2 regions of the Alteromonas sp. MB-3u-76 genome follow, and region 2 is predicted to be linked to the other one. Evidence: predicted binding sites of a transcription regulator. Region 2 holds the regulator's gene; the other holds the start of a gene.

Region 1 (16,756 bases), 1.9 Mb from region 2:
TGTGTTACCACTTGACGAGGATCAAAGAGACGCACTCCAAGAACTTCTTAATATATCTATGGGACAGGCGGCCAATTCGCTAGCACAACTGATTGAAACAAAGATTGATATTTCAATTCCCAAAATTGCAACAGTTACGCCAAGTGAGCTGTATAGTTTACTGTTTGAAACAACAGACTCCTTCTATACTCGCCAATCCTTTTTAGGCGATATACATGGTGAGGTGATGTCGGTGCTATCGCAATCGGGGTTAGCAGAGGTAGCGAAGCTAATGGACTACGACGAGCCTCTTGATAAAGAAGATGTGCAAGAAATTATTCTTGAGCTTTGTAATATACTGGCCGGCGCTTGTTTATCAGGTCTTTCAGATCAGCTAGAGTTAACTACGAATTTGAATATGCCAACGCTATTTCAACCTGAAAAGTCTAATTTTAGCGACTTGCAATGGCAGCACACTCTGGTGATGGAAGTGCAGTTTATTATTGCGATATCATCATTTAGCATGCGCGTTGTGTTTTGTTTAGACGATGAGTCTCTTGCCAGAATGAAAACAACATTGGATGAGCTACTAGGCTAATGTTCGAACAACTCGTTAGCAAACTTCCCGTAGGTATCGGCATTGTTGACGAACAATTCAACGTGGTTTATCTAAACGACTTTTTCTTAGACAGGCTGCCCCATGAGCTACGCAAGAATTACAAAGAGCAGCCGGTTACTGATCTCTTTAAGGGGCAAGGTAAGTTTTTACAAAGGCGTCTGAAATCAGTCTTTGTTCTGCAACATCCTAGCTTTAGTTACTGGGAACAGCGCCCTCACATATTTCCGTTCAAAAGTAGCCGCCCTATCACGGGCGAAGAAACTCAGATGTATCAAAATATGGAAATAATTCCCATAAAGGATAATTCATCTGGTAGAAAGCTAGCCTGCATATTCCTTCAAGACGTCACCGCTCAGGCTAGCTACTTTAGAGCGCAGCAAAAACTGTCGCAGGCGCTGAAAAAAGAACACGCGGAACAGCGGAAGCTGATCCGAAAATTAGACACGGCACAAAGCCAGCTTATTCAAGCTGAAAAAATGGCTTCAACGGGACAACTCGCTGCCGGCATCGCCCACGAAATAAATAACCCAATTGGTTTTGTAACCGCAAACTTAGATACACTATCTCAGTATGCCACTCATCTTTTGTCTATTTGCGATGGCGTAGAGTCGCAAATCACACACTTTACCGAAGAGATGCAGGAACAAATACAGTCTCTCTACGATAGCAATCACTATGCATTACTAAAAGACGACATTACTGAGCTGATTGATGAGTCTAGCGAAGGCCTTACCCGAGTAAGAGATATTGTAGAAAACCTCAAAAACTTCTCTTTAGAAACTGCAGAAGGCTACCAAACTATCGAAGTGTGCACGGTCGCTAAACAGCTTATCACCCTGATATCTGCACAATATGCAAAACCAGAGTATAAGTTTGAGTGTGCCCATGAAAAATTAGAAGTTATTGGCGATCCTGGAACACTGAAGCAAGCCCTTATGAACGTTATGGTGAATTCTGCACAAGCGATAGAAGACAAAGGATTTATAAAACTTTCTATTGTTGAACACGACAACGACATTAGCTTTAAAATACTCGACAGTGGCTGTGGTATTGAGCAAAAAAATCTCAAACGAATATTCGAGCCTTTCTTTACCACAAAACCCGAGGGGCAAGGGCAGGGACTTGGATTATCTGTTGCTTATACCGCTATAGAAAAGCACAACGGAAAAGTATCGATAAGCAGCAAGGAAGGTAAAGGGACGGTTGTTCAAATTACCATTCCCAAATATCCCGCGCAGAACGTTCAGCAAGAGGAAGACAGCGCTAGTGAGCAGCCTGAGCAGGAAAACCTATAGCGCTTGTGCAGTTATCAACTCAAACGTTTACTGTAGCGCCACAAAACTTGTAAACCCCTCTATCATCTAGCGTTCTCTTAAGCGTGTTATTAGCCACTAAATAATTCATATGTGCGTAACACTCGGCAACTGCGAACACCATATTTCTACTCGACAGTTCTCGTTTAAACATAACGGGAAGCAAATCTGAAATTGATTGCGGCGTATGGCAAGCTTCAGTAACTGCATCAAGGTGTTTATGGTGATGGCTAAGTAGCTCGTCAACTCGTTCGTGAAGACCAACAAATGGCAACTTGTGAGCTGGCAATACCACTGTGTTTTCAGGAAGTGCTTTAAATGGCGGCAATGTAGTCAGGTAATCATTTAGCGTAAGCGCTTCTGGCTCAGTAGAGTATGCCCCAATATTTGGAGTAATCATGGGCAGAATATGATCTCCAGAAATCAGTACGCCTTTGTTAGCGTTATACAAACAGGCGTGTTCGGGCGAGTGCCCTCTTCCTATCAGAACCTGCCACTCACTACTACCAAACAATAAAGTGTCATTGTGCTTGAGGCGCGTGTAACTCATTGGTATCGGCGATACAACCTGACTAAACCCCTTTCCATCCCCTTGTGTCAGTTTCTCGATAAGCTCTTTATCTAGCCCTGCTCTATTGTAGTAATCGATATCTCGTTGATTCGACGCACCGTTTTTCCCAGCGCAAAAAGCTCTGGCGGTAAAGTATTCGGTTTGCGACATGTAAAATGGCACATTAAACTCATCAGCAATCCATCCCCCTAGGCCAACGTGGTCTGGATGAAGATGAGTGACAACAACACCGGTAATACGACCATCAATTTTTTTAAAAATTTGCTGCCACAGCTTTTTAGTTGTGCTTGTGCCAATTCCTGTGTCGACTACCACCCAGCCGTCACCGTCTTTAATAAGATAAAGATTGATATGATCTAACTCGAAAGGCAAAGGCATGGTTAGCCACAACACACCGTCAGCAATTTCAAAGACCTCGCCAGGCTCGGGCTGTTTGTCGGCTAGATACTGCATGGCACACCTCAAAAGGGATCTATTTATTTAACCTTCGCTATTTCTATCGCGACCAAAGACTAAAAACAAACGTATATGTCGAATAGAGATCTATAGTACTGAGTTATTAAATACCAATCCGCATAGATACTTACCTATTCAGCGAGACTTAAAATATTCGTAATCGCGGCCTGTTACCGCAGGTATAGTGGTTCTAAATCAAGGTGACACGTGGCGTGCAACAGAAAACAACAACAAAATAGCTCTTGCGGTATACTTGCGTCTCAAGAAACTCACAAGAGTCTCTCCGTTATTTTTTCCATATCGAAGAACAATGCGCTGTGATTAAAAAAGGCTATATTTTAAACAAGACAACCTTTACCGAAAATAAACAGGTATTTGTTGAACTCTGGGTTAAAACAGACGAAAAAACAGTTAGGTTAGTTTCGCCTCCACAGCAGCCAACCTGCTTTGTTGCAGATAAAAACAAAGCAAACCTCGTCAACGCAACCACTTCATTGGCTCGTGATATTTCATTTACTTCAGCTCAGTTTAAAACACTTGAACAAGAGCCAGTAAGCACAGTGAAAGTAAAAACTGAAAGCCAAATGCACACGCTAAGAAAGATAGCAGCGGAAAACCATATTACTTTGTATGAAGCAGATATCAGAGTAGCCGACAGATATCTTATGGAGCGTTTTGTCTATGGGGCCTTGGAATATGCCGATATTAATGACGGCGATGAGATAAGAGATGCTCGAATAAGACCATCGGCTTACCTCCCATCATTTTCATGGATAAGTATCGATATTGAGTGCGATGAAGATGAGTCGTTGTTCAGCGTTTCTATAGCAGGAAGAAACCATAACGAAGTCATTCTGGTGAGACCTCCATCGTTCAGAAATACCTCTTTGGCTAGTGAAAATGCGTCTTACATACTCACAGTGGTTGACGATGAAAAAACGTTGCTTAATGAATTTTGCTCGCGAGTTTGTGCCATCGACCCAGACATTATATTGGGATGGAATGTAAAGCAGTTCGACTTTGCTGTGCTCTCTCGCCGAGCTACTGCAAATCGTTTAAAACTAGTTCTTGGACGTCAAGGACGGGAAGCGACGGTAAGAGCGTGGGAAGACCAAACTTTAGTAAATATTCCCGGGCGATGTACTATCGATGGTATAGAGGCATTGAAAACCATGACCTACCAATTTGAATCATTCTCGCTAGATTATGTGTCAGGTCAGCTAATAGACGAAAGGAAACTTATAAAAGAGGGGGATAAACTTCGGGCTATAAAAAACCTATATAACAATAACCCTCTGTCTCTAGCAGACTACAACTTTAAAGACAGTGAACTGGTAAACACTATTCAAGATAAAACCCGTTTTATAGACTTTTTAACTCTTAGAGGCACGCTTACCGGGCTTGAACTCGGTCGTCCAGGGGGTTCGGTGGCCGCGTTCCTCAACGTCTATTTACCCAAACTTCATAGAGAACACTATGTTGCAGGGGTGCGTCCATCTAACGGAGGGCTCGCAAGCCCAGGGGGGTATGTAATGCGATCGCTTCCTGGCCTTTATGATGACGTTTTGGTACTCGACTTTAAAAGCCTTTACCCTTCTATTATTCGCACATTTAATATTGACCCCTTAGGGCTAGCTGAGGGCTTAAAACACCCAGAAAACGCCATACCAGGGTTCAAAGGAGCAGTATTTAGTCGTACCAAACATTTCTTACCAAACATCATTAAAAACCTGTGGTTACAGAGAGACGAGGCTAAACGACAAAAAGACGCACCTCGCTCACAAGCTATAAAGATTTTAATGAACTCTTTTTATGGCGTTCTTGGAAGTGGCGGCTGTCCTTTCTATGATCCTAGACTTGCTAGCTCTATAACTTTGCGCGGCCATGACATCATGCAAACGACCGCAAAGTGGATAGAAGACTTAGGCTATACGGTAATTTATGGCGATACCGATTCTACATTTGTGCATTTAAATAATATTATTTCTCTAGGTACGCCCGCGGAAACCGGAAGAGCACTTGCCAAAATAATTAATGAGAAATGGCATGAGCTTATTGCCAATGAATTTGAGCTGGATTGTGAGCTTGAAATTGAGTTTGAGTCGCACTTTACTAAGTTTTTTATGCCTACTATCAGAGGCTCCTCTCAAGGCAGCAAGAAAAGGTATGCAGGTATTCGTACTTTATCAGTTGAAAATAGCCCCGAGAAAAGCTCTGAACATTGCTCTGAACATAGCCCTGAAAAAAGAAAAGACAATAATAACGACGTTACTAATATTGAAAGCAATACTGATTCATCTAAACAAATAGAGACTAAAGCCCAGCATGAAGAGCTTGTCTTTAAAGGTTTAGAAAACGTGCGCTCGGATTGGACTCAGTTGGCAAAAGACTTTCAATACGATCTTTATGCCAAAGTATTCAAACAACAACCTGTGAAGCAATTCATTCGAGATGTTATCGCCACTGTCAATTCAGGGGCGGTGGACCATAAACTTGTTTATAAGAAACGTCTGCGAAAACCCCTATCTTCTTACACTAAGTCTCATCCCCCCCATGTAAAAGCGGCGATATTAGCAGATACACTGAATGCGGAACAAAATAGACCCCTTCAGTACCAGCGAAATACCACTATATCTTACGTTATTACCGTCAATGGCGCGCAAACCAACGACATGATTTCATCTCCTCTGGATTACAACCACTATATTGACAAACAAATTCGTCCCATAGCAGAAAGCATATTACCCTCTATAGGACTTGATTTTAATGACATCGTTGATGACCAGATGATGCTTTTCTAGTCTGCTCAAAAACCTACTGAATATTATAAAGTTGTTGGTATCAGGCCACTTATAGCATTGTTGTTGTCAAGGCATTGATCTAAGCGGATTGATGTAAGCGCATCGATGTAAGCGCAACTGCGTGTATTTATTTCAAAATTCGTAGCAAATTAACCGGCCCGGCACGCATATCTTACGATCCGTCTTCTCAATTTCTTGTTTTTTGTCAGTTAGTTATACGAATGGCATAACAAATGAATAAAAGATAGTGAAAACAAGCGTCACTTGTAACAAACGATAACAAGTGTAAAGGGCACCTGAACGCCCTGAATGGTTAAACAGCATAGAAGGAATTACGGTATGAAATTTGGAAAATTAAGCGCCATCACCAGTGCAGTCATTGTCGCCTCACTTTCAACAACAGTGTTTGCAGGTCATCATGAAGAGAAAATAACTCAAGACTTCAATTCATTAGATAAAGACGGTAATGGCTACATTATCGGTTCAGAAGCTTCAGGTGTGTTCAACAGCAAGCTAATGTCGAAAATGGATATGGACGGCGACAGTATGATTAGCCGGAAGGAGTTCAATACATTCGTTGATGTGAACCCCACCATGTTCAGCAATGAAATTATTACTGAATTACAGACTAATGGAACAAACGACGCTGTAATGACAAAGCGTGGCCATTTAGAAGCTATAACAGGTACAGACGGTGATGTTATTGCCGAGAAAAACAAGGAAATGCGAAGCGAAGAAATTCGAGACGCCAACATGAGAAAGCACAGTCATGGAAAAGCACTAGTTAGCGCAGACGGTGAAATGATTTCAGAGCATAACAAGGAACTAAGAAGCGAACTCTCTGCTACAGCAAACGAAAAATTTACACGCCTAGACGCTAACAGTGATGGCAAGCTAACAGAAGAAGAACTCTCTATGACTGACTCTAAAGGTGACTTTAGTGAAATAGACAAAGACGACGACCAGTACATCACACGTATGGAGTTCCGCGCCTTTTTCAAGCAAATAGAAACAGAATAAAATAAATGGGGGTCAAATAAATGGGGGTCAGATCTACATTAAATTAATAATGTGGATCTGACCCCGTTTATGATTTTTGGGATGCAAGAAAGCAAAAAACCCGCCGTTAGGCGGGTTTTTCTTAATGGGACCTGGCAGTGTCCTACTCTCACATGGGGAGACCCCACACTACCATCGGCGCTAATACGTTTCACTTCTGAGTTCGGAATGGAGTCAGGTGGTACCGTATCGCTATGGCTGCCAGGAAAAAACTTTTATAACAATTTAGGAAAGTTTGATATTAATTCAATCAGTGAGTAATTTACTTTTTACTCTATCTTGCTTTTAGCTTGTCTTTGCTTACAACGCCAACTTCTCATCGAAGCCTTTTAGGCGTTGTATGGTTAAGCCTCTCGGGCAATTAGTACAGGTTAGCTTAACGCCTTACAACGCTTCCACACCCTGCCTATCAACGTCATCGTCTATAACAACCCTTCCAGACCTTAAAGGTCAGGGATGACTCATCTTTGGGCCGGCTTCCCGCTTAGATGCTTTCAGCGGTTATCCGTTCCGAACGTAGCTACCGGGCAATGCCATTGGCATGACAACCCGAACACCAGCGGTTCGTCCACTCCGGTCCTCTCGTACTAGGAGCAGCTCCCATCAATCATCCAACGCCCACACCAGATAGGGACCGAACTGTCTCACGACGTTCTAAACCCAGCTCGCGTACCACTTTAAATGGCGAACAGCCATACCCTTGGGACCGACTTCAGCCCCAGGATGTGATGAGCCGACATCGAGGTGCCAAACACCGCCGTCGATATGAACTCTTGGGCGGTATCAGCCTGTTATCCCCGGAGTACCTTTTATCCGTTGAGCGATGGCCCTTCCATACAGAACCACCGGATCACTATGACCTACTTTCGTACCTGCTCGACGTGTCTGTCTCGCAGTTAAGCTAGCTTATGCCATTGCACTAACCTCACGATGTCCGACCGTGATTAGCTAACCTTCGTGCTCCTCCGTTACTATTTGGGAGGAGACCGCCCCAGTCAAACTACCCACCAGACACTGTCCACAATCCCGATAAGGGACCAATGTTAGAACATCAAACATACAAGGGTGGTATTTCAAGGACGGCTCCACACAATCTAGCGACTGTGCTTCGAAGCCTCCCACCTATCCTACACATGTAGGTTCAATGTTCAGTGCCAAGCTGTAGTAAAGGTTCACGGGGTCTTTCCGTCTAGGTGCGGGTACACAGCATCTTCACTGCGATTTCAATTTCACTGAGTCTCGGGTGGAGACAGCGTGGCCATGGTTACACCATTCGTGCAGGTCGGAACTTACCCGACAAGGAATTTCGCTACCTTAGGACCGTTATAGTTACGGCCGCCGTTTACCGGGGCTTCGATCAAGAGCTTCGCTTACGCTAACCCCATCAATTAACCTTCCGGCACCGGGCAGGTGTCACACCCTATACGTCCTCTTACGAGTTTGCAGAGTGCTGTGTTTTTAATAAACAGTCCCAGCCACCTGGTCACTGCGGCCTCCATTTGCTTACCACGCGAAGTGTTCACAAACAGAGGCGTACCTTCTCCCGAAGTTACGGTACAATTTTGCCGAGTTCCTTCACCCGAGTTCTCTCAAGCGCCTTAGTATTCTCTACCTGACCACCTGTGTCGGTTTGGGGTACGGTTCATATAATCATAAGTTTAGAAGCTTTTCCTGGAAGCAGGGCATCAACAACTTCACTCCCTTGGGAGCTCGTCTCGTGTCTCGGCCTTTCTCTTTTAAAGAGCGTATCCGGATTTACCTAAATACGCAGCCTACTCACTTTCACTTGGACAACCAACGCCAAGCTTGCCTAGCCTTCTCCGTCCCTCCATCACTGATTATACAAGTACGGAAATATTAATCCGTTTCCCATCGACTACGCATTTCTGCCTCGCCTTAGGGGCCGACTTACCCTGCCCTGATTAGCATGGGACAGGAAACCTTGGTCTTCCGGCGTGGGAGTTTTTCACTCCCATTATCGTTACTCATGTCAGCATTCGCACTTGTGATATGTCCAGCAAGCTTTACAACTCACCTTCATCCACTTACACAACGCTCCCCTACCCAGCACAGTAAACTGTGCTGCCGCAGCTTCGGTATATTGCTTAGCCCCGTTACATCTTCCGCGCAGGCCGACTCGACTAGTGAGCTATTACGCTTTCTTTAAAGGGTGGCTGCTTCTAAGCCAACCTCCTAGCTGTCTATGCCTTCCCACATCGTTTCCCACTTAGCAATATTTTGGGACCTTAGCTGGCGGTCTGGGTTGTTTCCCTCTCCACGACGGACGTTAGCACCCGCCGTGTGTCTCCCGGATAGTTCTCATTGGTATTCGGAGTTTGCAAAGGGTTGGTAAGTCGGGATGACCCCCTAGCCTTAACAGTGCTCTACCCCCAATGGAATTCGTCCGAGGCTCTACCTAAATAGATTTCGGGGAGAACCAGCTATCTCCCGGTTTGATTGGCCTTTCACCCCCAGCCACAAGTCATCCGCTGACTTTTCAACGTCAGTCGGTTCGGTCCTCCAGTTGATGTTACTCAACCTTCAACCTGCCCATGGCTAGATCACCGGGTTTCGGGTCTATACCTAGCAACTCAACGCGCAGTTAACACTCGCTTTCGCTACGGCTCCGCTATTCGCTTAACCTTGCTACTAAATATAAGTCGCTGACCCATTATACAAAAGGTACGCAGTCACCCCATCACTAAGCACCCTGCTTGATTTTTTGCGGTTTACCGTTGGCTGCTTCGCAGGTCAACGTTGACGTTAAATCAAACTGGCTATTATGCTTTGTGAGTCACATCACTAAAGGCACTTAGTGATGGGGCTCCCACTGCTTGTACGTATACGGTTTCAGGTTCTATTTCACTCCCCTCACAGGGGTTCTTTTCGCCTTTCCCTCACGGTACTGGTTCACTATCGGTCAGTTAGGAGTATTTAGCCTTGGAGGATGGTCCCCCCATATTCAGTCAAGATAACACGTGTCCCGACCTACTCGATTTCACTGTAAAGCACGCTACGTGTACGGGGCTATCACCCTGTATCGCTCCTCTTCCCAAAGGATTCCACTACACACTAAACAGCTTAAGGGCTGCTCCCCGTTCGCTCGCCGCTACTAGGGGAATCTCAATTGATTTCTTTTCCTAAGGGTACTTAGATGTTTCAGTTCCCCTCGTTCGCCTCGTTACACTATGTATTCATGTAACGATACCTGTAAACAGGTGGGTTTCCCCATTCGGACATCTGTGGCTCAAATGCATTTTGTCGGCTCACCACAGCTTTTCGCAGACTTACACGTCCTTCATCGCCTCTAACTGCCAAGGCATCCACCGTATACGCTTCGTCACTTAACCATACAACCCTAAAAAGCCTTGAGTATCGGCCTCATGTCCGCCTTTTGAAATCGGACAAGGGTAATGTTGTATGCATGACAAGCTAATCGGAAGAATTGCCTTGCTATCTTCTTGCTAATCGGCTTGCCGATTGGCACGCTTTTCAGCGCTCTTAGATAACAAGCAATTCAAGTCAAGTAGAGTAAAAAGTGCGTCTATCGACTTCTCAATTACTCTTCTGATTGATTACTATTAATATCAGCTTTCCAAATTGTTAAAGAACTATCGTGCAAAATCATGACGCTTTTTGTCATGACTTTTGCGCAAGGAGGAATTACATTACTCTCTAGAGTATCGTAAATGCTCCCTTAGGGTAAAAAACCCTAATCAATGCTTACTTAAAAAGTAAATATTCATTAGGATTTGATGTCCATCTCGACACATACGCTAACGATTTGTTTGACTACCACCATCTTTAGCGAGTAGCAAAATCGTCAGGAAGCTCTGCTTCCGGTAAAGCGATTTTTCACGACCACTTGCAACGCAAGTAACGTAAAACCACAACCAATTCGCTTGGTAAAGTTAGTTTGAATGCGAGAAACGCAGTGTGCGCTAGCACATGAGTATCGCAGCGTTCAAAATAACGCAAGCAAGTAGAATTGGTAGGCTTGGGCAGACTTGAACTGCCGACCTCACCCTTATCAGGGGTGCGCTCTAACCAGCTGAGCTACAAGCCTTCAGTTTATCCGCGCCTAAGCGACTAATCTCTTCACTTTAGCGAGTAGATAAATAACAAGTCGATTTTACATCGACGGTAAGTTATTTATCACGACCACTTACGAAATAAGTGTTTGCGGTAAAGAGTGGTGGAGCTAAGCAGGATCGAACTGCTGACCTCCTGAATGCAAATCAGGCGCTCTCCCAGCTGAGCTATAGCCCCATAAACTTGTGTCGTTCTTTATATTCTAGACAAAACAATCTGTGTAGGCACTGCATCAAGGCGTCTTTCGACGTTTTTGGTAAGGAGGTGATCCAACCCCAGGTTCCCCTAGGGTTACCTTGTTACGACTTCACCCCAGTCATGAAACACAAAGTGGTAATCGTTCTCCCGAAGGTTAAACTAACTACTTCTTTTGCATCCCACTCCCATGGTGTGACGGGCGGTGTGTACAAGGCCCGGGAACGTATTCACCGCAATATTCTGACTTGCGATTACTAGCGATTCCGACTTCATGGAGTCGAGTTGCAGACTCCAATCCGGACTACGACATTCTTTAAGGGGTCCGCTCCACATCACTGTCTCGCTTCCCTCTGTAAATGCCATTGTAGCACGTGTGTAGCCCTACACGTAAGGGCCATGATGACTTGACGTCGTCCCCACCTTCCTCCGGTTTGTCACCGGCAGTCTCCTTAGAGTGCCCAACTAAATGCTGGCAACTAAGGACAAGGGTTGCGCTCGTTGCGGGACTTAACCCAACATCTCACGACACGAGCTGACGACAGCCATGCAGCACCTGTGTCAGAGTTCCCGAAGGCACCAATCCATCTCTGGAAAGTTCTCTGCATGTCAAGTGTAGGTAAGGTTCTTCGCGTTGCATCGAATTAAACCACATGCTCCACCGCTTGTGCGGGCCCCCGTCAATTCATTTGAGTTTTAACCTTGCGGCCGTACTCCCCAGGCGGTCTACTTATCGCGTTAGCTTCGCTACTCACGACTTAAAGTCACAAACAGCTAGTAGACAGCGTTTACGGTGTGGACTACCAGGGTATCTAATCCTGTTCGCTACCCACACTTTCGCACATGAGCGTCAGTCTTTGGCCAGGGAGTCGCCTTCGCCACTGATGTTCCTCCAGATATCTACGCATTTCACCGCTACACCTGGAATTCCACTCCCCTCTCCAAGACTCTAGTCTGCCAGTTCTAAATGACCGTCCCAGGTTGAGCCCGGGGCTTTCACATCTAGCTTAACAAACCGCCTGCGTGCGCTTTACGCCCAGTAATTCCGATTAACGCTCGCACCCTCCGTATTACCGCGGCTGCTGGCACGGAGTTAGCCGGTGCTTCTTCTGTTGCTAACGTCACGGTGAGCAGGTATTAACTACTCACTTTTCCTCACAACTGAAAGTGCTTTACAACCCGAAGGCCTTCTTCACACACGCGGCATGGCTGCATCAGGGTTTCCCCCATTGTGCAATATTCCCCACTGCTGCCTCCCGTAGGAGTCTGGGCCGTGTCTCAGTCCCAGTGTGGCTGATCTTCCTCTCAGAACAGCTAGAGATCGTCGCCTTGGTGAGCCTTTACCTCACCAACTAGCTAATCTCACTTGGGCCTCTCTCTGCGCCGGAGCCTAAGCCCCGTTTGGTCCGTAGACGTTATGCGGTATTAGCAGTCGTTTCCAACTGTTATCCCCCTCGCAAAGGCAAGTTCCCAAGCATTACTCACCCGTCCGCCACTCGTCAGCGATGTGCAAGCACATCCTGCTACCGTTCGACTTGCATGTGTTAGGCCTGCCGCCAGCGTTCAATCTGAGCCATGATCAAACTCTTCAATTAAATATATCGAATTATGAATCGTCGTATAGACACTCTTAACGAGTGCCCACACAGATTGTCTTGTCTAAATTGTTAAAGAACGTATTGCAGAATCATGACGCCTTTTGTCGTGACTTCTGCGCAAGGAGGACCAACATTACTCTCAGTTGATTCGTATTCCTTGCAAACCGCGAAGCGCTTTGCCTCTTGGTGACTCACCCTGCTCGAGTGAGATGCGCATTTTACATCATTTATTTTTGATGTCAACCATGTTTTCGAACTTTTTAAATGTTTTTCAACTGGTTTAGCGCTTAATTTTGATTTGGCTTGAAGCCCCCTCAAAACGTGGAGCGCATTATAGATAGCTAGATGAAAAGATCAATACTAAATTAGTGTTTTTTTACTGTTTGAGTAAAATCTTAGCTTAACCGTTCATTTCTCCACCATTTCTGATAGGTTAATGCTTCTTTAGACTAGTTTTTTCACATTTGATTGTTCAATTTGTTACAAATGAGTAAACTAGCCGAAGCCTTCAACCCAAAAAAACAATAGAAAGGTAGTTATATGAAAGTAGGCTTTATTCAGTGCATTATTATTAGTGCCATTTTTGCGATAGCAGGTTTTTTGTTATTTTCTTCACTTAATATGGAAGTTTCTCCATTAACTGTCTCCGCTGCACTTCTTATCAGCGGTATAGTTACCCCATGGCTGGCTTCTCTTATCCAAAGCTCATCTTCTTCAAATGACGATGTCTCTGCTTCAGTCTCTGCAGATGCCGTTGAAACACTTTACGTTGGTAATCTACCGTATCGTGCGAATGAAAATGCAGTTAAAGAATATTTCAGTAGCTATGCAGAAGTACAATCTGTCCGCTTAATGAAAGATCGTAAAACAGGTAAGAGAAAAGGATATGGCTTTATTGAAGTAGTAGCCAAAGATGTGAACACCGTTATTGAAAAAACAAACGACTCAACTTTTCAGGAACGTACTTTAAAAGTGCGGCCAGCGAAAGAAAAAGTCGAGCATGCATAAATAAGAAAGCCTGGCGGTTCGCCAGGCTTTTTTGATTCTCTTTATTGTTGCTACTATTCAGTAGCTTCAGTTTGATTGCCTATAGTACCTTCCGCTTGTGGCAACCCATCAAGTAATGTCTTATTAAATGAATGAAACCGATTGATCGCTGAAATTAAGTCAGGGATCTGAACATCTTCCATATTACTTATGAGACCAGCAATCAGCGTATTGTAGTCTTCGTTAGACTCCAACGTATTTTCAGCTTTCTCAAACGTATTCATCATTTTCTCTAAATATTGAGACACAGGATTGACTACGTTACCGTACTTACCGCGTTCATCGTTCTCTTCGCTGTAGTGCTGAATATTTTCGTAAGCTTTTAAAACGTCTGTTTGCGTAGAGCGATTTAGCTGCAGCGCATAGCCTACTAATTCTTTATCATCAAACCCCAAACTTAGTGCTTCCTCAAACGCTTTATCTACATCACCTTTATAAAACGTATCTGCAAGATCTTGCACTTGACCAACTAGGTCTGCAATAGACTTCATCTCGGCTTCGTCCAATTCACCTTTAAGAGAAAAGCTTATACCGCTTCTTTCATAAAACTCGAAGGATGTGGTTTGCTGTGCAGCTATGTTCGTCGAGCTGTCACTTCCAGCTTCCCCGATGGTTGATTGCGCCTGAAAGGAAGTTTGCTGCTGTGCTTGGAACGTTCGCAAGCTTTCAAAGCTAAAGGTTACTTCATCGCCGTCTTTGGTGCGAATGCTCAATTGACCAGACTTTTCATCAGACACCGACGCCGCAGATAGGGTAGAAACCTGAGCGACGTTCCCGTTCTCAGAACCTTTACGATTAAAGATGTCAGTTTCTAATTCATCTATACCATTATCGATGAGGTTACGACTCTTGCTGATTCCGTTTTCCAATTCTTCATTCATAAAGCCCGCAAGATCTTTTTCCGCCATGGCAAAGCCTCTACTTACGCCTTCTCTTGCTTGGCTAAATAATCCATTTAACTTTTCATCGCTTGCTCCACCATTGGCAGCTCCGCGAATTACACCACCTACAAAGCGCATGACATTTTTAGCCACTTCTTCGAAGTCGAATAAGCTTTTGTTTTTCTCTTCAACTTTTTTATCGGCTAACTCTTTAGGCTTTTGCCCGTCTATTTCTAGCGATTGACTGAGGCTACTACTCACCACTCTTAATCCAATACTGGCTTGAGTGCTATTTACAGATACCGTTGAAGCCTGCTGTTTCGAGAACTCAGCAGCTTGCTGAAGCCCGTCTTGCTGAAGCTGTTTTTTTAGTGCCTCATTAGGGTTAACTGCAGCCTTTTGATCAGCTTTTTGCTCTCCCATAAAAGCCTTAATTTGACCCACGTTCATAATTTGATCCTCACTATCCTCATGTACTATATCGGCACCATCTCAATATTGTTTAATTTTAATACAGAAATTTTTACTACGCTTACGAATTAGGTTTGCACATAATGCAGAAGCCTCTACAATTCGCGTCCTTAACGAAAGGTACCGATGAACAACACTTCTACGAAACGATACCGACTAATTTTCAAAAATATGATTTAGGCCCGATGACCTAATGGAGAAACGAATGGCAGACAACAACTTAGCGCAGTATCAAGAACAGCTCGATGAGAAAGTTAGCCGCCTTAATACATTGCTCGGTGAATTTTCTGCGCCAGCATTGTCAGTGTTTCCATCATCACCTGAACATTACCGAATGCGCGCAGAATTTAGAGTATGGCATGAAGGGGACGATCTTTTTCATATCATGTTCAATCAACAAACAAAGGAAAAGTATCGCGTTGATACGTTCCCACCAGCGTCTGAAGGTATTAACAGAGCAATGGTGGAATTGCTTGATTTAATAAGACCAAATGAAATTTTGCGTCGAAAACTGTTTCAAATAGATTACTTATCGGCTCTTTCTGGAGAAATGGTTATAAGCCTTTTATATCACCGTCAATTAGATAGTGACTGGGAGAACCATGCTCTTCGGTTAAAAGAGTCACTTTCTCAATTTTTTCCAGCGGTAAGTATCATAGGCAGAGCTCGTAAGCAAAAAGTGATAATTGGGAATGACTTCGTTATAGAGAGACTCCCGGTTAATGGCCGTGAGTTTGTTTTCAAGCATATCGAAAACAGTTTTACTCAACCTAATGCTAAAGTGAACTGCAGCATGATTGAGTGGGCTCTAGATTGTGTAAAGCCACTCAGTGGAGATTTGCTTGAAATGTACTGCGGCGCAGGTAACTTTTCTATCCCGCTCGCCACACATTTTGACAATGTCATTGGTACAGAGATCGCAAAACCATCAGTAAACGCAGCCCAATATAATATTGAGCACAATAATTTAGATAACGTAAAAATAGTGCGCTTGGCAGCAGAAGAGTTTACGCAAGCGATGAGAGGTGAGCGTACCTTTAGTCGACTTGAGGGTATTGAGCTTAGCGACTACAACTTTACAACAGTGTTGGTAGACCCACCTCGTGCGGGTTTAGACATAGACTCATTAAAGATGATTCAAGACTATGACAATATCGTTTACATTTCTTGCAACCCAGAAACGCTAGCAGATAATTTAAAGGTGTTGTGTACCACCCATAATGTCGTTAAAACCGCACTATTCGATCAATTTCCTTTCACACACCACATTGAAGCCGGTGTGCTTTTATCAAGAAAATAAGAATGTGCTGCGTTAGCATATAAAAGATATGCAGTAATGATGAGGTTGGGTGATGAAAAGCAATTATGAGCGTACTGCTTAAACTAACATTGTGCTGATTAAAGTATTGCTGAACAGCTGGGGCTACTTTTTAACAGTAGCGCCAATTTGTACAAACCGAAGCTGCTTTTTAACTTTTTCGCCAATTTCTCCGCGCAACTTATCATCAGCCTCTAGAGCTTCTGCTCCTGCACTAAACACTAGCCTCACCATTGCATCGGCTTGAATTTGCGCTGATGCGTATTCAACGCCCTGTTTTTCAATAATGTAATCAGTGAGCTCATCAATAAAGTGCTGAATTTCTCGAAATACCGCCAGACGATAGGCAGAAGAAG
Region 2 (16,756 bases):
TCACCTATTCCACTAGTCACTGCAAATGCACCGACATAATCGGCAATGCCGCTTTCTTTATCCGCAACAAAGTCGGCAAGGCAGTAGTTGGCAAATTTGTCCTTCTGGGTTTGCTGACGCAGGTGATGGGCGACGCCTTTCACAGTAGTGCGGCTCTCATCTGCGTAAATCTCAATATCATCCCCCAACCTATTGGCAGGGAACAACCCAATAACCCCTTTTGCCTGCAAGGCTTTATCTGCAATGATTTTGTCTAGCATTGCGTTCGCATCTGCAAACAGTGAAGTTGCCTCTTCACCGACTACCTCATCATCTAGAATACGGGGGTACTTACCCGCCAGTGACCAAGTTAAAAAGAAAGGAGTCCAATCTATGTATTCACGCAATGTGGCTAGATCAGCGGTAATCGGTGTAACACCAAGCTTTGCAGGCGTTACCGGCGGTGTGGAAAAATCAACCTGACAGCTGTTCTCCCGCGCTTTTTCTAACGTGACGGGTTTACTGCGCGGCTTCTTGCGCGCGTGTTGGTCGCGCACGGTATCGTACTCTTTAGCTAGCTCTGTCGCATAGATATCTCTAGAGCCTTTATTGAGTAGCTTCTGACACACTCCCACGGCGCGGCTTGCATTAGGTACATAAGCAACTGGGGCGTGATAATTTTGCTCGATTTTCACCGCGGTATGAGCTTTAGACGTAGTAGCTCCGCCAATTAACAGCGGCATATCAAAGCCCTGTCGCTCCATTTCTTTTGCCACATGTACCATTTCATCGAGAGACGGTGTAATGAGGCCCGATAAACCTATCATGTCCACATTCTCTTCTTTGGCTTTTTGAAGAATATTTGCAGCGGGTACCATCACACCCATATCGATGACTTCAAAGTTATTACATTGCAGTACAACACCTACGATATTCTTACCAATGTCGTGTACATCACCTTTTACCGTTGCGAGCAATATCTTTCCATTACTCTTATTGTCATCTGACTTTTCTGCTTCGATGTAGGGCTGCAAGTGAGCAACCGCTTTTTTCATAACTCGCGCAGACTTCACAACCTGTGGCAAAAACATTTTGCCTTCACCAAACAAGTCCCCTACTACATTCATGCCATCCATCAATGGCCCTTCAATAACATGAAGAGGGCGTTCTGCTTGCTGTCGAGCCTCTTCAGTATCGTCAATAATATAGTCGGTAATACCCTTTATGAGAGCGTGTTCTAAACGCTTGTTTACACTCTGCTCTCGCCATGAGAGATCTTCTTTTGCAGCGGCTTTGCCGTCGCCCTGAAACTGTGGCGCAATATCTAACAAGCGCTCTGTACCATCGCTGCGTCTATTTAAAATAACGTCTTCTACAGCTTCGCGAAGCGCTTGTGGAATTTCGTCATAAACTTCAAGCTGACCCGCGTTAACTATTGCCATATCCATACCGGCTCTAATAGCGTGGTACAAGAATACAGAGTGCATGGCCTCGCGAACCGGGTTGTTGCCGCGAAAAGAGAACGAGATATTCGATAAACCGCCTGATATATGGGAATAAGGGCAAGTTTGGCGAATAACGCGAGTGGCTTCAATAAAATCTACAGCGTAATTGTCGTGTTCTTCAATACCCGTTGCTACAGCAAAAATGTTGGGATCGAAGATAATATCTTCTGGAGGGAAACCAATTTCTTCTGTTAGAACCTTATAGCTTCGCTGACAAATTTCTACTTTACGCGCTTGCGTATCTGCCTGCCCCTTTTCGTCGAAGGCCATTACTACCGTTGCAGCGCCATAGCGTTTAATTTTCTTTGCCTGGGCGAGAAATACCTCTTCACCTTCTTTTAAGCTGATAGAGTTAACGATAGCTTTGCCTTGGACACATTTCAGTCCAGCTTCAATCACGTCCCATTTTGAAGAGTCAATCATAATAGGTACACGACTAATATCAGGCTCAGACGCAATAAGATTTAAAAACGTCACCATTGCCTGCTTAGAATCAAGCATGGCCTCGTCCATGTTGATATCTATTATTTGTGCCCCGCTCTCGACTTGCTGGCGTGCAACGTCTAAGGCAGCTTCATAATCGCCTTCTAATATAAGCCGTTTAAAGCGAGCTGAACCGGTAACGTTCGTTCGCTCACCAATATTAATAAATGTAGAAAATCCTGCGCTCATATTGCCCTCCTAGTGTACAAACGGCTCTAGGCCTGACAGACGCATTTTTGGTTCAAAAGCTGGTACTACTCGAGGTTTAATGTCTGCTACTGCCTCTGCAATATCCCGAATATGATCGGGCGTGCTACCACAGCACCCCCCCACAATATTAACCAGCCCTGACTCAGCCCATTCTTTGATATGTGTGGCCATTTCAGGCCCTTCCATATCATATTCTCCGAACTCGTTTGGTAACCCTGCATTAGGGTGGGCAGAAATAAAGCATTCGGCGATAGCCGCTACTTCGTCAACATACTGACGGAGCAAGTCTGGACCCAGTGCGCAATTAAGGCCGAAAGAAAACGGGTTAACATGACGCATCGAATAATAAAACGCTTCCGCTGTTTGGCCAGAAAGCGTGCGACCGGAGGCATCGGTAATTGTGCCCGATACCATGACTGGTAAGGTAACGCCTACTTTTTCAAATGTTTGCTCAACCGCAAACGCCGCTGCTTTTGCATTTAATGTATCGAAAATAGTTTCCAGCATAATGAGGTCGGCTCCGCCCTCAATTAGCGCTTCTGTTGATTCACTGTAAGCCTCCACCAATTCATCGAAGGTAACATTGCGTTTCCCGGGGTCATTAACATCAGGAGAAATCGATGCCGTGCGATTAGTGGGCCCTAGCACGCCAGCAACAAAACGAGGTTTATTTGGTGTTTTAGCGGTATATTCTGCTGCCGCCTTTTTAGCTAGCTTTGCTGCCGACACGTTTATGTCGCGAGAAGTAGCCTGCATATCATAGTCGGCCATAGCGATAGTGGTGGCGTTAAACGTGTTTGTTTCGATAATGTCAGCGCCTGCATCTAAATAATCACAATGAATTTGATAAATAATATCAGGCTGAGTGAGGACAAGAAGATCGTTATTACCTTGAACATCGCAATGCCAGTTAGCAAACTGTTCACCGCGGTAATCAGCCTCTTCTAGTTTATGCTGTTGGATCATCGTGCCCATAGCACCATCAAGCACTAAAATTCTTTCCTTTGCTGCACCGGCTAAACTTGCCTGTGCATTTGAATCAAAAACGTTTTTCACTCATTACCTCTTTGGCTGTGATTTTTCAGCTAACTGACTCAGATCGTAAGGTGTAGTTTGGTAAACGTAATAGTTTAACCAATTTGTAAATAACAAACTTCCATGAGAGCGCCACTGAACTATTGGCGACTTGGTTGGGTCGTTGTCAGTGAAATAATTTTTAGGTATCGCCGGGTTTTGACCCGAGTTCAGATCCCGTAAATATTCATCTTTCAACGTCTCTGCTTCGTACTCAGGGTGTCCGGTGACAAACACCATTCGCTTGTCTTCAGACGCTACAATATAGGCTCCAACTTCATCCGACTCGGCTACAACGTTAAGCCCCTCTACACCGTTATACAGTGAGGTATCGATATGGCCATAGCGAGAATGTGGCGCTGAAAATGTTGGGTCGAACCCTCTGAGTAATTCGTTGTTCGGGTCGTTGACGTTATGCTGATAAACACCTGAGAACTTTTCTTCTCGCAGCTGCCGCGTTACACCGTAAAAATGATACATTGCTGCATGTGCAGCCCAGCACAAGTAAAGCGTAGAATTAACGTGACGCTGAGCCCACTCTAGGATTGTTGTCATATTATCCCAGTATTTCACGTCTTCATAGTCGAGTAGCGCAAGGGGGGCACCAGTTACAATTAAACCATCGTATTTTTTGTTCGCCACACTGGAAAACTCGTGATAAAACGCATCCATGTGCGACTGCGGCGTATTTTTGGGCGCCTGATTGTCAATACGAATAAAATCTACATTGATTTGAAGGGGAGTATTCGACAGCAAGCGCAGCAGCTGCACTTCAGTCTCAATTTTGTTTGGCATTAAATTAAGAATGCCAACTTCAAGAGGGCGAATTTCCTGACTTGATGCTCTATCCATATCCATGGTGAATATATTTTCACCCAGTAAAACATTCTGAGCAGGAAGTTGCACAGGAATACGGATTGGCATAATTAACTCCAGTCGAAGATTGCGATGACTGTATTGTGGCGAATACTATGAATATGTCAACATCTTTACGTCTAGACGTCTAAACAGAAAGTGAGTGCCTGCCGAGAGTGCTACAAAAATTAGTTATCCGCTAGCGCACTGAAGGTGAGCAATTAACGGCTCATATATTCGTGATATTCACTATTTTTGCGACTTGTGAACCATTACCAACATTTCGGCTTCAGCACGAGGTATATCACAAGACTCTATGATTTCTTCTATACTCGCACCTTTTTTAACTAAATCTGCAGCACGCTGATATAACTTTAAAGAAGGATCTTGAAATTTGAGGTCGCGAACCTGACTTTCCAGCTCTTGTTGCTTTTCTTCAACGCGTTGTAAATGCTTGCTTATTACCAAACTTCTCGCCTGCGCTTCTGTTTGTTGGTTATTCGCATCAGTTACTTTTGTTGACATCACTGCAAGTTCGCTTGTCATGCTACCCTGCAATTCTTTTAACAACCCAGCCGTGCGGCGTAAGTTTGCATATAACACGCAAGTAACCGCAATAAGCCCAAGAAGGACAACAGCAATGATAATTTCGACAAGAGAAGGAGCAGCAAGCTGCAAATCCATGTGCTACACACCTAACTGAGGAAGAGATACAAAGAAAAAGCTGACGCAATCAGCGTCAGCTTCGCTTTAAATTAAATACTACTTAGTTCATCCCATTCTTCGTCGCTTAGTAACTTGTTCAAGTCAACAAGAATAAGAAGCTCGCCATCGCGATTACTAACACCTTGAATGAACTTAGCACTTTCTTCAGTGCCCACGTTAGGCGCACTGTCGATTTCAGAAGATTTCAAGTAAACCACTTCTGCTACGCTGTCCACCAGTATGCCGACCACCTGCTCGTCTGACTCGATAATAACAATTCTGGTGTTATCGGTAACTTCCGTAGGCGGTAAACCAAAGCGCGCTCGCGTATCAATAACGGTAACCACGTTACCACGCAGATTGATAATACCCAAGACATAGTCAGGCGCGCCCGGAACCGGTGCTATCTCGGTATAACGCAGGACTTCTTGTACCTGCATAACATTAATACCGTATGTCTCATCACCTAGGCGATACGTCACCCATTGAAGGACTTCATCGTTGGTGTCCGTACCGTTATTTTTCATTTTTTCATCGCTCATGAACCTGGCTCCCGTACTATGGCGTCTGGTCGTTGCTGCCTAAGCCTTTGTTAAGCATAGATATTAATTCTTCAACGTCAATTAATGCACACATCTTTTCTTTAACCATCCCTGCTAACCAAGGACGTTTACCTGTAGATTCGCGCCATTTGACATCATCTTTTGTTAAATTAACGGTGTTTACCAGCTTTTCGCTAGCCAACCCCCATGCACTTTCTCCCAACATGATTAGGTAACGATAGTCGAGAGATTCAGCAAGTGCCTCGTTATATTTCTCTGGCATCACCCACTTCGCTGAGTCTACTACATTCAGTTTAGACTCTCTGTGTAACATTACACCCATAAACCAGTCTGGTTTTCCAAAAAGTGGTGCAATTTTATCAATTTGGTGGATACCACCAAGCGTAGTTAATGGAACCGCAAGCGTTAAACCCGCCACCTCAAAGAATAATGCTTGAAAGCGAAAATCTAGACTATCCTTTAATGCAATTTTTGTTTGCGCATGTGCGGCGTTTTCATCTGCTGGAGTGATATCGTCTTCAACACGAGTTTCTCGTATTTGCACTTCTTCAATATTCAGCTCATCTTCTACAGCAGTGCTTTTTTCTGACGCTACCGCAGGCTCAATTATTTCAACATTCTGCGAAAGTGGCACATCGCATTTGACCACAGGTTCATCAGCGATATGCTGTGATGCCTGCTCTAAAAGTTTAGCAGCTCTTACCGTTGCATCATCCACTTCCACATTATCGGACACCACCTGATTTGCACTGATATCTACGGATACAGCGGGCTCTTTCAGCAGGCTATCTAGGTAGTCTTCCATAACGTCTTCACGGGCAAATGGAGATTGCTTACTCATTGCTATTTATTTCTCCAACTCTTCGAGCAGTTTTCCATAAGCTGCGACGCCTCTGGTTTTGGGATACGCCGCTGATATTGGTAATTGAACCAAACTCGCATCTCGAAAATGCGTGTCTACCGGAATAACACCATGCCAAACTCGTTCACCGTAGTCGTTCATCAATCGCTTTCGCGATGCTAAAGCGGCATTTGTTCTTTTATCGAACATGGTTGGAATAATGCACGTATCGAAGGATTTACCTAGGGAACGCCCCATTATTTCCATTGTGCGGATCATCCTATCCAACCCCTTTAGCGCTAAATATTCTGTTTGCGTGGGTACAATCACCTTATCGCATGCAGCCAGAGCATTCACCATTAGAACACCGAGTACGGGCGGGCAATCAATAATGGCAACGTCGAATTCATGATGGACCTTGGCGAGTGCTTTTTTCAGCACCAACCCCATACCCTGTTCGCTTCCCATGGTTCTATCGAGAGTGGCAAGGGCCATAGTTGCCGGTAAAACATAAAGATTATCTAGCTTTGTTGGGCACAAGCAATCCATTACGTTATCGGCAGTAAGACTACCGGACTTGATAAAAATATCGTAAACAGATTGACTTAGCGCCTCAGCATCTATGCCAAAATAATAACTGAGCGAAGAGTGGGGGTCGGTATCAATCAACAGTACCCGCTTTCCTTGCTGCGCTAGCAAGCCGCCCAAGCTTACCGTGGTGGTTGTTTTTCCTACTCCACCCTTTTGATTCGCGACTGTCCACACTTTCATGACAACAAACCCACTAGGCTATCCATTCACTACATCATTTCAGTAAGAATACAGCTGCTCATATCATCAACATTTATATTTTGAGTCGAGATATTTGCCACAGCAACCGCTTGGGGCATTCCGTACACCACGCAAGAGTCTTGATCTTGGGCCCAAATTGTAGCGCCCTTTTCTTTAAGCTTTCTGCAACCCTCTCGACCGTCTGCGCCCATTCCCGTTAAGATAATGCCTAAAACATCTCCAGAGAAAGCTCTCTCTAACGAACTGAATGTCAAATCGACACTAGGCTTGTAATTTACTTTATCTGCAATGCTTGCATCTACAATTGAAATCTTTTTCTGGGCGCCAACAGTCTCTATTAGCATTTGCTTACCGCCGGGCGCTAAATAAGCTTGACCGGGCATGAGAATGTCACCGTGCTCAGCCTCTTTTACGCTGATATCACAATTCGCGTCTAGGCGCTGGGCAAATGCTGTGGTAAAGGTTCCGGGCATGTGCTGAACCAACAGAATTGGATATGGGAAGTCTGCTGGTAAAGGCATAAGCACCTTCTGCAGCGCTACTGGACCGCCCGTTGAGGCACCAATAGCTAAACATTTATACCGCTTCCCTGTCGCCCTGACCGAAGAAACAGTTGGCTGCTTTGCCGCGTCTTTGTGCCCAGAAAGTAAACCTGACGTTTTAAAAAACGCCTGCTTAGGTGCGTTAGGCGGTAATCTACGAGTTTCCTGTGAGCGAAATGTTGGACGCTTTAACCCAATTCCTCTACGCGCAATGAGCCTCACTTTGGTACACAACAAACGTGTCGCATCTTTGCGGTCTTGCGATATATCTTCAAACTTTTTAGGAAGAAAATCGAGTGCACCGGCTTCAAGGGCATCAAGCGTTGCTTGTGCCCCATGATGTGTTAATGATGAAAACATGAGAATAGGAATAGGCTTTTTTTCCATAATCGCCTTTACAGCAGAGATACCATCCATAACGGGCATCTCAACATCCATTGTAATTACATCGGGAGCCAACGCGTCAATTTTATCTAGTGCGTCTCTACCATTTCTCGCTTCACCTACAACCTCTAACTCTCTGTCTTCGTCTAAAATTTCTCTCACTCGACGACGATAAAATGTAGAGTCGTCCACGACCAGGACTTTAAAGACCATGGATTACTGTTCCTATTGTTTGTAAGCCTTTGCTATTAAGATTTCTGTTAAGGCTTACGAGCATACCGTTTTAGAAGGCTCGGAATATCTAAAATAAGCGCAATACCGCCATCTGACGTAATTGTTGCGCCTGCCATACCAGGTGTTCCTTGCAATAACGCATCAAGCGGTTTAATGACTACCTCTTCTTGACCTATTAGCGCATCAACCACAAAACCCACTTGGCGAGTGCCCACCTGAACCACAACCACGTGGCCTTTTTCTCTATCTATTGATTTTTGGCCTCGAATCAGCCAATCGCCAAGGAAGAAGAGCGGTATAGCTTTTGAGCGAACAATCATGGTTAGCTGGCCATCAACTGTGTTGGTCTTTTTGATGTCCATATTAATAATTTCGCTTACTGAGCCCAGGGGCAAAGCGAAGGTTTGTTTACCCACGATGATCATAAGCGTTGGCAATATTGCCAGCGTCAGCGGTACTTTTATTTCTAAACGGGTACCTTTACCAAGCTGTGAGTCGATATTAACCGTACCGTTGAGTTGATTGATTTTGGTTTTCACCACATCCATACCAACGCCACGACCCGATATGTCACTTATCTCTGTCTTTGTAGAAAAACCTGGTGCGAAGATAAGGTTAAAAGCTTCCACATCTGACATACGTGCTGCCGCGTCTGCGTCTAGTACGCCGCGATTGATCGCAATCTCTTTTAGCTTCTCTGGGTCCATCCCCTTACCATCATCTTCGATAGTAAGCAGTATGTGGTCACCCTCTTGTGAAGCAGAAAGCTTAACCGTCCCCATTCGTGGTTTGCCAGCCGCAGCACGTTCATCCGGCATTTCAACGCCGTGATCCACGGAGTTTCTCACCAAGTGAACAAGTGGATCGGCCAATGCTTCTACCAGATTTTTATCTAAATCCGTTTCTTCACCTACAAGTTCTAGCGTAATTTCTTTTTTAAGGCTTCGCGCTAAATCTCGAACAACCCTAGGAAAACGACCGAATACTTTCTTGATAGGCTGCATTCGGGTTTTCATTACCGCACCTTGAAGGTCGCCGGTGACTACATCTAAGTTTGCTATCGCCTTAGACATACTTTCGTCGTTTGTATTGATGCCGAGGCTAATTAAGCGATTTCGCACTAATACCAGCTCGCCCACCATATTCATAATTTGATCGAGACGCTTAGTATCAACACGAACCGTCGTTTCAGCAGGTGGAGCAGAAGGTGCTTTCTTATCATCTTTTTTCGCAGCTTCACGGCTTGGCGCTTTTGGCTCTGCTTTGGCAGCAGCTGGTGCAGGTGTGCTCGCTGGAGTGGGTGACGCCTGCTTGGCCTTTTGAATCGCATCAGTCGCTGCTTTGTCCACAGCAGGCTCTGGTGCTTTCGCCGGTGCCGCTTCTGGTGCACTTGATGCTTGGTTTGTGGGGCCTTGTCCTGAACCATGAAGCTGATCTAAAAGAGCCTCAAACTCGTCATCGGTGATTTCATCGTCGCTTGATGAAGCATTTTGGGCTGGTGGTGCGGCTGGCGCTGCAGGTTCTTCTGCTGCGCTAAATTTGCCTTTGCCGTGAAGGTCGTCAAGGAGAGCTTCAAATTCGTCGTCGGTAATATCTTCTGCGTTGCTGTCTGAAGCTGAAGTACTGCCCGCGCTGGGAGTTGGTGCAGCTTCTTGCTTAGGCGAAGTACTCTTACCTGGCGCAGATGAGCCGTGTAGCTCATCGAGTAAAGCTTCAAACTCGTCTTCGGTGATTTCGTCAATTTCACCGTCGCCTTTTGAGGTATTGTCACTTGATGAAGATGGCGTCGCTTCAACCAACTCCAGTTCAGGCTCCGAACTGAAATCAGGTTCAGCAGCTTGTGGAGCGGGAGCATTATCAAAAATGTTCTCGTCTGGTGTTTCTGGGCGACTTAACTTGTGCAATTTGTCTACAAGCTGTGCATCAGCCGGCTCAAGCGGCTCCTGCGCTTTAACTTTCTCAAACATGTCAACAACGACATCAGTAGCCTGCAGAATAATATCCATTAGCTCTGGTGTCAGTGTGCGCTGTCCGTTTCTCATTACGTCAAAAACGTTTTCAGCGCCATGACAAATTTCAACAAGCTCAGTGAGGGACAAAAAGCCCGCACCGCCTTTTACCGTGTGATATCCGCGAAAAATTGCATTTAGCAAATTCGCATCTTCAGGATTGTTCTCAAGATCAACGAGCTGTTCTTGTAATTGTTCAAGTATCTCTCCGGCCTCAACCAAAAAGTCCTGTAGTATTTCCTCGTCAACATCAAACGACATGCGCCCGCTCCCCTAAAAACCTAAGCTAGACAGAAGATCATCAACATCATCTTGGCCAGATACAACATCATCGCGAGACTCAGCGTCAATAATTGGCCCTTCTGCTTGTACACCATCAACCTTATCGGCTTCGCTAGGTAATGGTTTAGTTTGTTCTAAACCGTCCCGCTCACCAAACATGGTGAGCATGTTAACTAAGCTTTCTTCGACTTCTTTTACTAAGTCGATAACACGGCGGATTACCTGACCGGTAAGGTCTTGATAACCTTGTGCCATCAGCACTTCTGTCAACAACTGCGTAAGTTTAGCTGACTGAGAAGCTCCCTCCTCTAGCAATTCGTCTAAATCTTTGCACAAGGCTTTGAATTCGCCCACTTCAATTTGCCTTGTCATGAGCTTTTTCCACTCTGGCATCACATTCTCTATACGAGATGAAAGCAACTCGGCAATTGGCATGCTGGCTTCAACGGCATCCATTGTAGTATTAGCAGCTTTTTCAGTTTCTTCAATAACGTAAGTTAGGCGGGTCTGTGCGTCAGGGATATCATCTGTGGCTAAGTTCTTGATGCGATCATCTATTTGAAAGTTGTTTAACGCGTCGTGAAGTTGACGGGTAAGCTTTCCAACCTCGGCAAAAAGCTCTACGTTTTCTTTCATCGACGCTGCTTCAAAGAGCGCATTGGCTGAAGCGTTATCCCCAGCTTCAAGATAAACAACAAGCTGTTTAGCTTCTTCTAGTGATAATGGAACGTTTGCATTCGTTGTCATCCAGTAAACCTCGTTTCTCTGGTGAGCGTCTGGATCAACCTAAACGTTCGAATATTTTATCTAACTTTTCTTTTAACGTAGCGGCTGTGAAAGGCTTAACTACGTAGCCATTAACCCCAGCTTGCGCTGCGGCAACAATCTGCTCTTTCTTCGCTTCCGCCGTTACCATCAGTACCGGCAGATGCTTAAGTTTATCGTCGGCACGAATTGCACGAAGCAAATCGATACCCTGCATACCCGGCATATTCCAGTCGGTCACAACAAAATCGAAATCACCCTGTTGTAGCATGGGTAACGCCGTACTTCCGTCGTCCGCTTCCTGGATGTTTGCGAAACCCAAATCTTTTAATAGGTTTTTAATGATACGTCTCATGGTAGAGAAATCGTCTACCACAAGAATCTTCATGCTCTTATCCAAAATAGCCTCCATTGAGGGGTTAATTGTTTTAATTTCTATTCTTCGTCAGCTCGCCACGACTTCATTCGTGATTTGAGTTTTAACATGGCCTGACTATGAATTTGACTCACTCTCGATTCACTTACATCAAGAACTTCACCAATTTCTCTAAGATTCAGTTCTTCATCATAGTACAAGGAAAGCACTATCGCTTCTCGTTCGGGTAAAGTAGTGATTGCTTGGGCCAATGATTTTTGAAACGCGCCTTGCATCAGGTCTTCAAGGGGAGCATCGCTTCCTCGACTTTGCTCGGTGGTGATGACGTCCTCAGAGACACCTAAATCTTCAATTCCAACTAACTTCCCTGCGTTTACCTCATTGAGCATCTGATGATAATCTTGCAAGCTAACGTTTAGTTTAGTGGCAATATCAACATCTCTTGCATCTCTGCCCGTTTCACTTTCAACCTGCGAAATCGCTTCTGTAATCGCCCGTCCATTTCGATGAACAGAGCGTGGAGTCCAATCTCCTTTGCGAATTTCATCTAGCATCGCGCCGCGGATACGAATGCCTGCGAAGGTCTCAAAACTCGCTCCCTTCGAACCGTCAAAATTCCGCGCAGCTTCTAAAAGGCCAATCATTCCAGACTGAATAAGATCGTCAACAAGCACACTTGCTGGCAATCTTGCCATTAAGTGGTGTGCTATGCGCTTTACTAGGGGCGCATGTCGCTCGACTAACTGCGACTTATCAGTTTGTTGTTGATAAGCGGCCGCCTTACTATTCAACGTTGATTCCCTACTGCTTTTTCTGCGATTAACTGCTCAATAAAAAATTCTAGGTGTCCGCCAGGCTGAGTCGGGATTGGCCAAGATGCCGCCCTATTTGCTAGCTGACTAATTGCTACTGATGCTGGTGAACCTGGGTAAGCATCGACAATAGCTGTTTGTTTTCTCACCGCACGACGAATATTTTCATCAAATGGTATGGTTGCCACTAATTCTAGCGCAACATCTAAGAAGCGCCCGGTAACTTTACTCAGCTTGCTGAAAAGCTCTTGGCCTTCGCGCACATCTCTAACCATATTGGCGACAACTTTAAACCGAAAAACACCGTGTTCGCGGTTAAGTAGTTTTATCAGCGCATAAGCATCGGTAAGTGATGTAGGCTCATCACACACCACTACCATGATGTCCTGAGAGGCTTTTGCAAAGCTTAGCACCATATCTGAAATACCGGCCGCGGTATCAACAAGCAATACGTCTATCGGCGAGCGTAGTTCGCTGAATGCACGAATAAGACCCGCGTGCTGTGTTGTAGACAACTCTGCCATCGACTGAGTGCCCGATGTAGCAGGCGCAATCTTTATACCGTGAGGCCCAGTGACAAGTACATCGTCTAAGGTGCATTCACCAGATAAAACGTGAGAAAGGTTTTTTTCAACGCGAAGCCCTAACATGACATCTACGTTGGCCAATCCTAAATCGGCATCGAGCACCATCACACGTTTGCCCTGCTTAGCCATAGCAATTGCCGTGTTAAGCGTGATATTTGTCTTACCAACGCCACCTTTACCTCCGGTGACGGCGATAACTTTGATTAACCGTGATTGCTTCATTTTTCTTAAGCTACTCGCTTGGTCGTCAATCATACTACTTATGCTGTTTTAATATCGTTGTTATTACTAGTATGATCCAAACCATATTTTTTATAAAGCTTTGCAGCAGCGGAAACTAAAGATTTCGCTTCTGCAATCTTAATGTCTTCCGGTACTTTTTGACCGTCGGTGACATAACTAACCGGTAACTGGTACTCAACTGCCGCGCTAAGCACTTCGCCTAAAGAATAGCACTCATCTAACTTAGTGAAAATACAACCACTTAGCTCGATGTCATCATAGGCCTTAATGATCCTCTGTAACGCAGGATATTGTGTATTTGCTTGCGCTACCAAATATTTTTTCACTGGCGGCATCTGACCATTGTCAAAATGCTTAATTTGTTTAATTAGTCGGCTATCTCGTTGACTAAAACCAGCCGTATCAATCAATACTAGTCGCTTATGGCGAAGTTGAAACAATAAATCTGCAAGTTCTTCACTCGACTGCGCTTTTCTCACCGTACAACCAATAATTTTACCGTAGGTTGCCAGCTGTTCAAATGCAGCAATTCTGTATGTGTCTATGGTAATCATAGCAACAGAGTCGGCGCCATACTTCTGCGCATAGCGTGCGGCCAGTTTCGCCACAGTAGTTGTTTTACCCGTTCCTGTTGGCCCGACTAATGCCACCGCACCTTGTGCAGTGAGTATATCGTTTCCTGTTACATTTATGCGATTAGCCAATAGGTTAAGAAGATAAACCCATGCGTCTCGTTCATTGTAATGCCCTGGAGTATAGCTGATTAACTGCTTAGATAATGCTTTGCTAAGCCCCATTTCAGTTAAACGAGCAATAAGATATTGATGGACGGGTTTTTGACGGCTCTGTTTTGCTTCCATTAAGTCTGCAACTTGGTGTTGAAGAACACCTCGTAAAGACGCGAGTTCTTCTTTTATTTGAGCGAGTTCTGCAGACTGAGTTGGCACATCATTTTCTATGCTTGAAGCCTGATGCGTGGGGAACGCATCGTCTTCATTCGTTTTTGAAGCATTAAATTCTCGGGCATTAGCGTCGCGGCTGTTAAAATAGCCATTTGCAGGTTGCTGCGCTTCCACTTCGTCAATAAACGCATCTGAGAAGTCGAGATGTGATGCAATATTATTGGCGTGCTGGGCATTTACTGAAGCCGGCTGGTTAACATTCGCTTCTGAATTTTTATTTAACGAGGCCGAGCCAAGGTGCGCAGACGAGTCACCTGGCGCTGCAGTTTGGTTATAAGGTGCTGCACCGCTATGCTGTTTTTCCAGTAATGCTTTTAAGCTGTCTGGGCCATCATCGCCAATGATTTCGCTCAAACTCGGTGTAGCACTTTTAGCTGCCCCTTTTGACGGCGTTTTGGATATGTTAAGCTTTGCTTCTGGCTCTTTGTCATAAGCGGCAACCAGTTCAATACCGTCTGCCACTTTGCGATTGGACATAATAACCGCGTCGCTACCTAACTCAGCCTTAACTTGGCTTAGCGCCTCGCGCATGTCTTTGCCAAAAAAACGTCTTATTTTCATTGCAACTTCTCCACTCGCCCCAGTGTCAGATTATTGACCGACCGAACTGACTATTTTTATTTGTTTGTCATCAGGTACTTCTTGATAGGAAAGAACATGTAACCCAACAACAGAATATTTTAAGAAGCGAGATAGCACCGGCCTTAGCATTCCAGAAGTAAGTAACACTGCGGGCTCTCCCTCTAGTTCTTGCTGCTGACTGGCTTGCTGCAAGGACTTTTGTAACTTGTCTGCAAGACCAGGTTCAATACCTGCACCATCTTCACCACCTGCTTGAAGTGACTGGTGCAACATCTGTTCCAACTCTGGCGCCAAGGTTATGACAGGTATCTCTTTGGCACCCTGCGTGATTTCCTGAACAATAAGCCGTTTAAGCGCAATACGTACCGCTGACACCAACACATCTGAGTCTTGGCTACGAGTGCCATATTCACTTAATGTTTGCACTATCGTACGCATGTCGCGAATAGGAACACCTTCAAACAGTAATGTTTGCAGTATTTTTACTACCGTGCTTAACGGCAATATATCGGGCACCAAACCTTCAACCAATTTAGGATGCTGCTTTGCTAACATGTCGAGTAGTTGTTGGGCCTCTTCGTGTCCAAGCAGTTGATAGGCATTATTGGTAAGTAGTTGACTTAAATGAGTAGCAACCACTGTGGCCGCGTCTACCACCGTGTACCCAAGAGTTTGAGCATGCTCACGTTTATTGGGCTTAATCCAAACGGCATCTAGGCCAAACGCCGGATCTTTTGTCGCTCTCCCCTCAAGCTTCCCAAAAACTTGGCCAGGGTTAATGGCGAGTTCTTCATCGTGACTTATCACCGAGTCTCCAATAGTCACTCCCAGCATAGCGATAGTGTAAGTATTGGGTTCTAAATCTAAATTATCGCGAATGTGTACTGGTGGGATAAGAAACCCGAGTTCTTGAGATAGTTTTTTACGTACGCCTTTAATGCGGGTTAACAGCTCACCACCCTGGGATTTATCAACTAGCGGAATCAGCCTATAACCCACCTCAAGCCCAATGGTGTCGACCTGCTGAACATCATCCCAGCCAAGTTCTTTGACTTCTGGTGCCACGGTTTCATCTCTAGAGAGTGTATCTGGCACCTGTGGTTCAGCAGCTTTCTTCTTGGCATTGTGGGTCTGAAGAAAGGCTACTCCAGCGGTAAGAGCAGAGAACCCTAAAAATGCAACATGGGGCATACCTGGAATAATACCCATCACAAATAAAACCCCTGACGCTATGTATAAAGCTTGATTGTTTCCAAGCTGCCCACGAATTTCCTTACCCATTTCTTGGGTTTCATTCTCGCGAGTAACTATAATTGCGGTTGCAACGGAGAGTAAAAGAGAGGGTATTTGTGCCACTAACCCATCACCGATGGTGAGCAACGTATAAATTTCAATGGCATCGCCAAACGAGAGATCGTATTGAATCATGCCAATAAATAATCCGCCCACGATATTGATGAGCATGATAAATAGACCGGCAACGGCGTCACCTTTTACAAATTTTGACGCACCGTCCATTGAGCCGTAAAAGTCTGCTTCTGCTGTTATCTCTTCTCGGCGCTCCCGCGCCTGGTCTTGGTCGATGTAACCCGCATTTAAGTCGGCATCTATTGCCATTTGCTTACCCGGCATGGCGTCAAGGGTAAAGCGAGCATTTACTTCAGATATACGCCCTGCACCAGCAGTAACAACCTTAAAGTTAATAATTAGCAAAATGGCAAATACAACGATACCCACGGCATAATTACCACCAATTACCACAGCACCAAAGGCCTCGATGACTTTACCCGCCGCATCACCACCCTCATGACCATACAATAAAACAACTCGCGTAGAGGCGACGTTTAGTGCCAGTCTTAAAACGGTTGCGATAAGCAAGACCAGAGGAAAAATACCAAAATCTACAGGCTTTTGTGTTAATACTGCTACAAGAATAATCACTAACGACAGTGCGATATTAAAACTAAACAG

The links. Region 2 encodes FliA, which starts transcription of late flagellar genes. Its sites were predicted from a motif close to CTAAAGNTNNNNNNNNNNNNGCCGATA; they were not measured.
Region 1: the regulator FliA is predicted to act here: its motif matches at 15,091-15,117, upstream of CW735_RS16020 (DUF5610 domain-containing protein).

The regions. Positions count from the first base shown of each region.
Region 1 is NZ_CP025115.1:3,594,020-3,610,775, forward strand. Features, by position in the region: gene CW735_RS15965 (chemotaxis protein CheX) at 1-577, shown strand, start outside; gene CW735_RS15970 (sensor histidine kinase) at 577-1,893, shown strand; gene CW735_RS15975 (MBL fold metallo-hydrolase) at 1,913-2,935, opposite strand; gene CW735_RS15980 (DNA polymerase II) at 3,256-5,739, shown strand; gene CW735_RS15985 (hypothetical protein) at 6,079-6,759, shown strand; rRNA gene rrf (5S ribosomal RNA) at 6,889-7,004, opposite strand; rRNA gene CW735_RS15995 (23S ribosomal RNA) at 7,139-10,148, opposite strand; tRNA gene CW735_RS16000 (tRNA-Ile) at 10,788-10,864, opposite strand; tRNA gene CW735_RS16005 (tRNA-Ala) at 10,992-11,067, opposite strand; rRNA gene CW735_RS16010 (16S ribosomal RNA) at 11,148-12,680, opposite strand; gene CW735_RS16015 (RNA recognition motif domain-containing protein) at 13,224-13,691, shown strand; gene CW735_RS16020 (DUF5610 domain-containing protein) at 13,745-15,061, opposite strand; gene trmA (tRNA (uridine(54)-C5)-methyltransferase TrmA) at 15,288-16,382, shown strand; gene fabR (HTH-type transcriptional repressor FabR) at 16,506-16,756, opposite strand, start outside.
Region 2 is NZ_CP025115.1:1,146,192-1,162,947, reverse strand. Features, by position in the region: gene metH (methionine synthase) at 1-2,156, opposite strand, end outside; gene CW735_RS05235 (homocysteine S-methyltransferase family protein) at 2,166-3,233, opposite strand; gene metA (homoserine O-acetyltransferase MetA) at 3,237-4,175, opposite strand; gene CW735_RS05225 (DUF2802 domain-containing protein) at 4,356-4,790, opposite strand; gene CW735_RS05220 (chemotaxis protein CheW) at 4,862-5,353, opposite strand; gene CW735_RS05215 (chemotaxis protein CheW) at 5,370-6,215, opposite strand; gene CW735_RS05210 (ParA family protein) at 6,222-6,986, opposite strand; gene CW735_RS05205 (protein-glutamate methylesterase/protein-glutamine glutaminase) at 7,016-8,146, opposite strand; gene CW735_RS05200 (chemotaxis protein CheA) at 8,194-10,437, opposite strand; gene CW735_RS05195 (protein phosphatase CheZ) at 10,450-11,205, opposite strand; gene cheY (chemotaxis response regulator CheY) at 11,240-11,623, opposite strand; gene CW735_RS05185 (RNA polymerase sigma factor FliA) at 11,659-12,390, opposite strand; gene CW735_RS05180 (MinD/ParA family protein) at 12,387-13,253, opposite strand; gene flhF (flagellar biosynthesis protein FlhF) at 13,259-14,764, opposite strand; gene flhA (flagellar biosynthesis protein FlhA) at 14,795-16,756, opposite strand, start outside.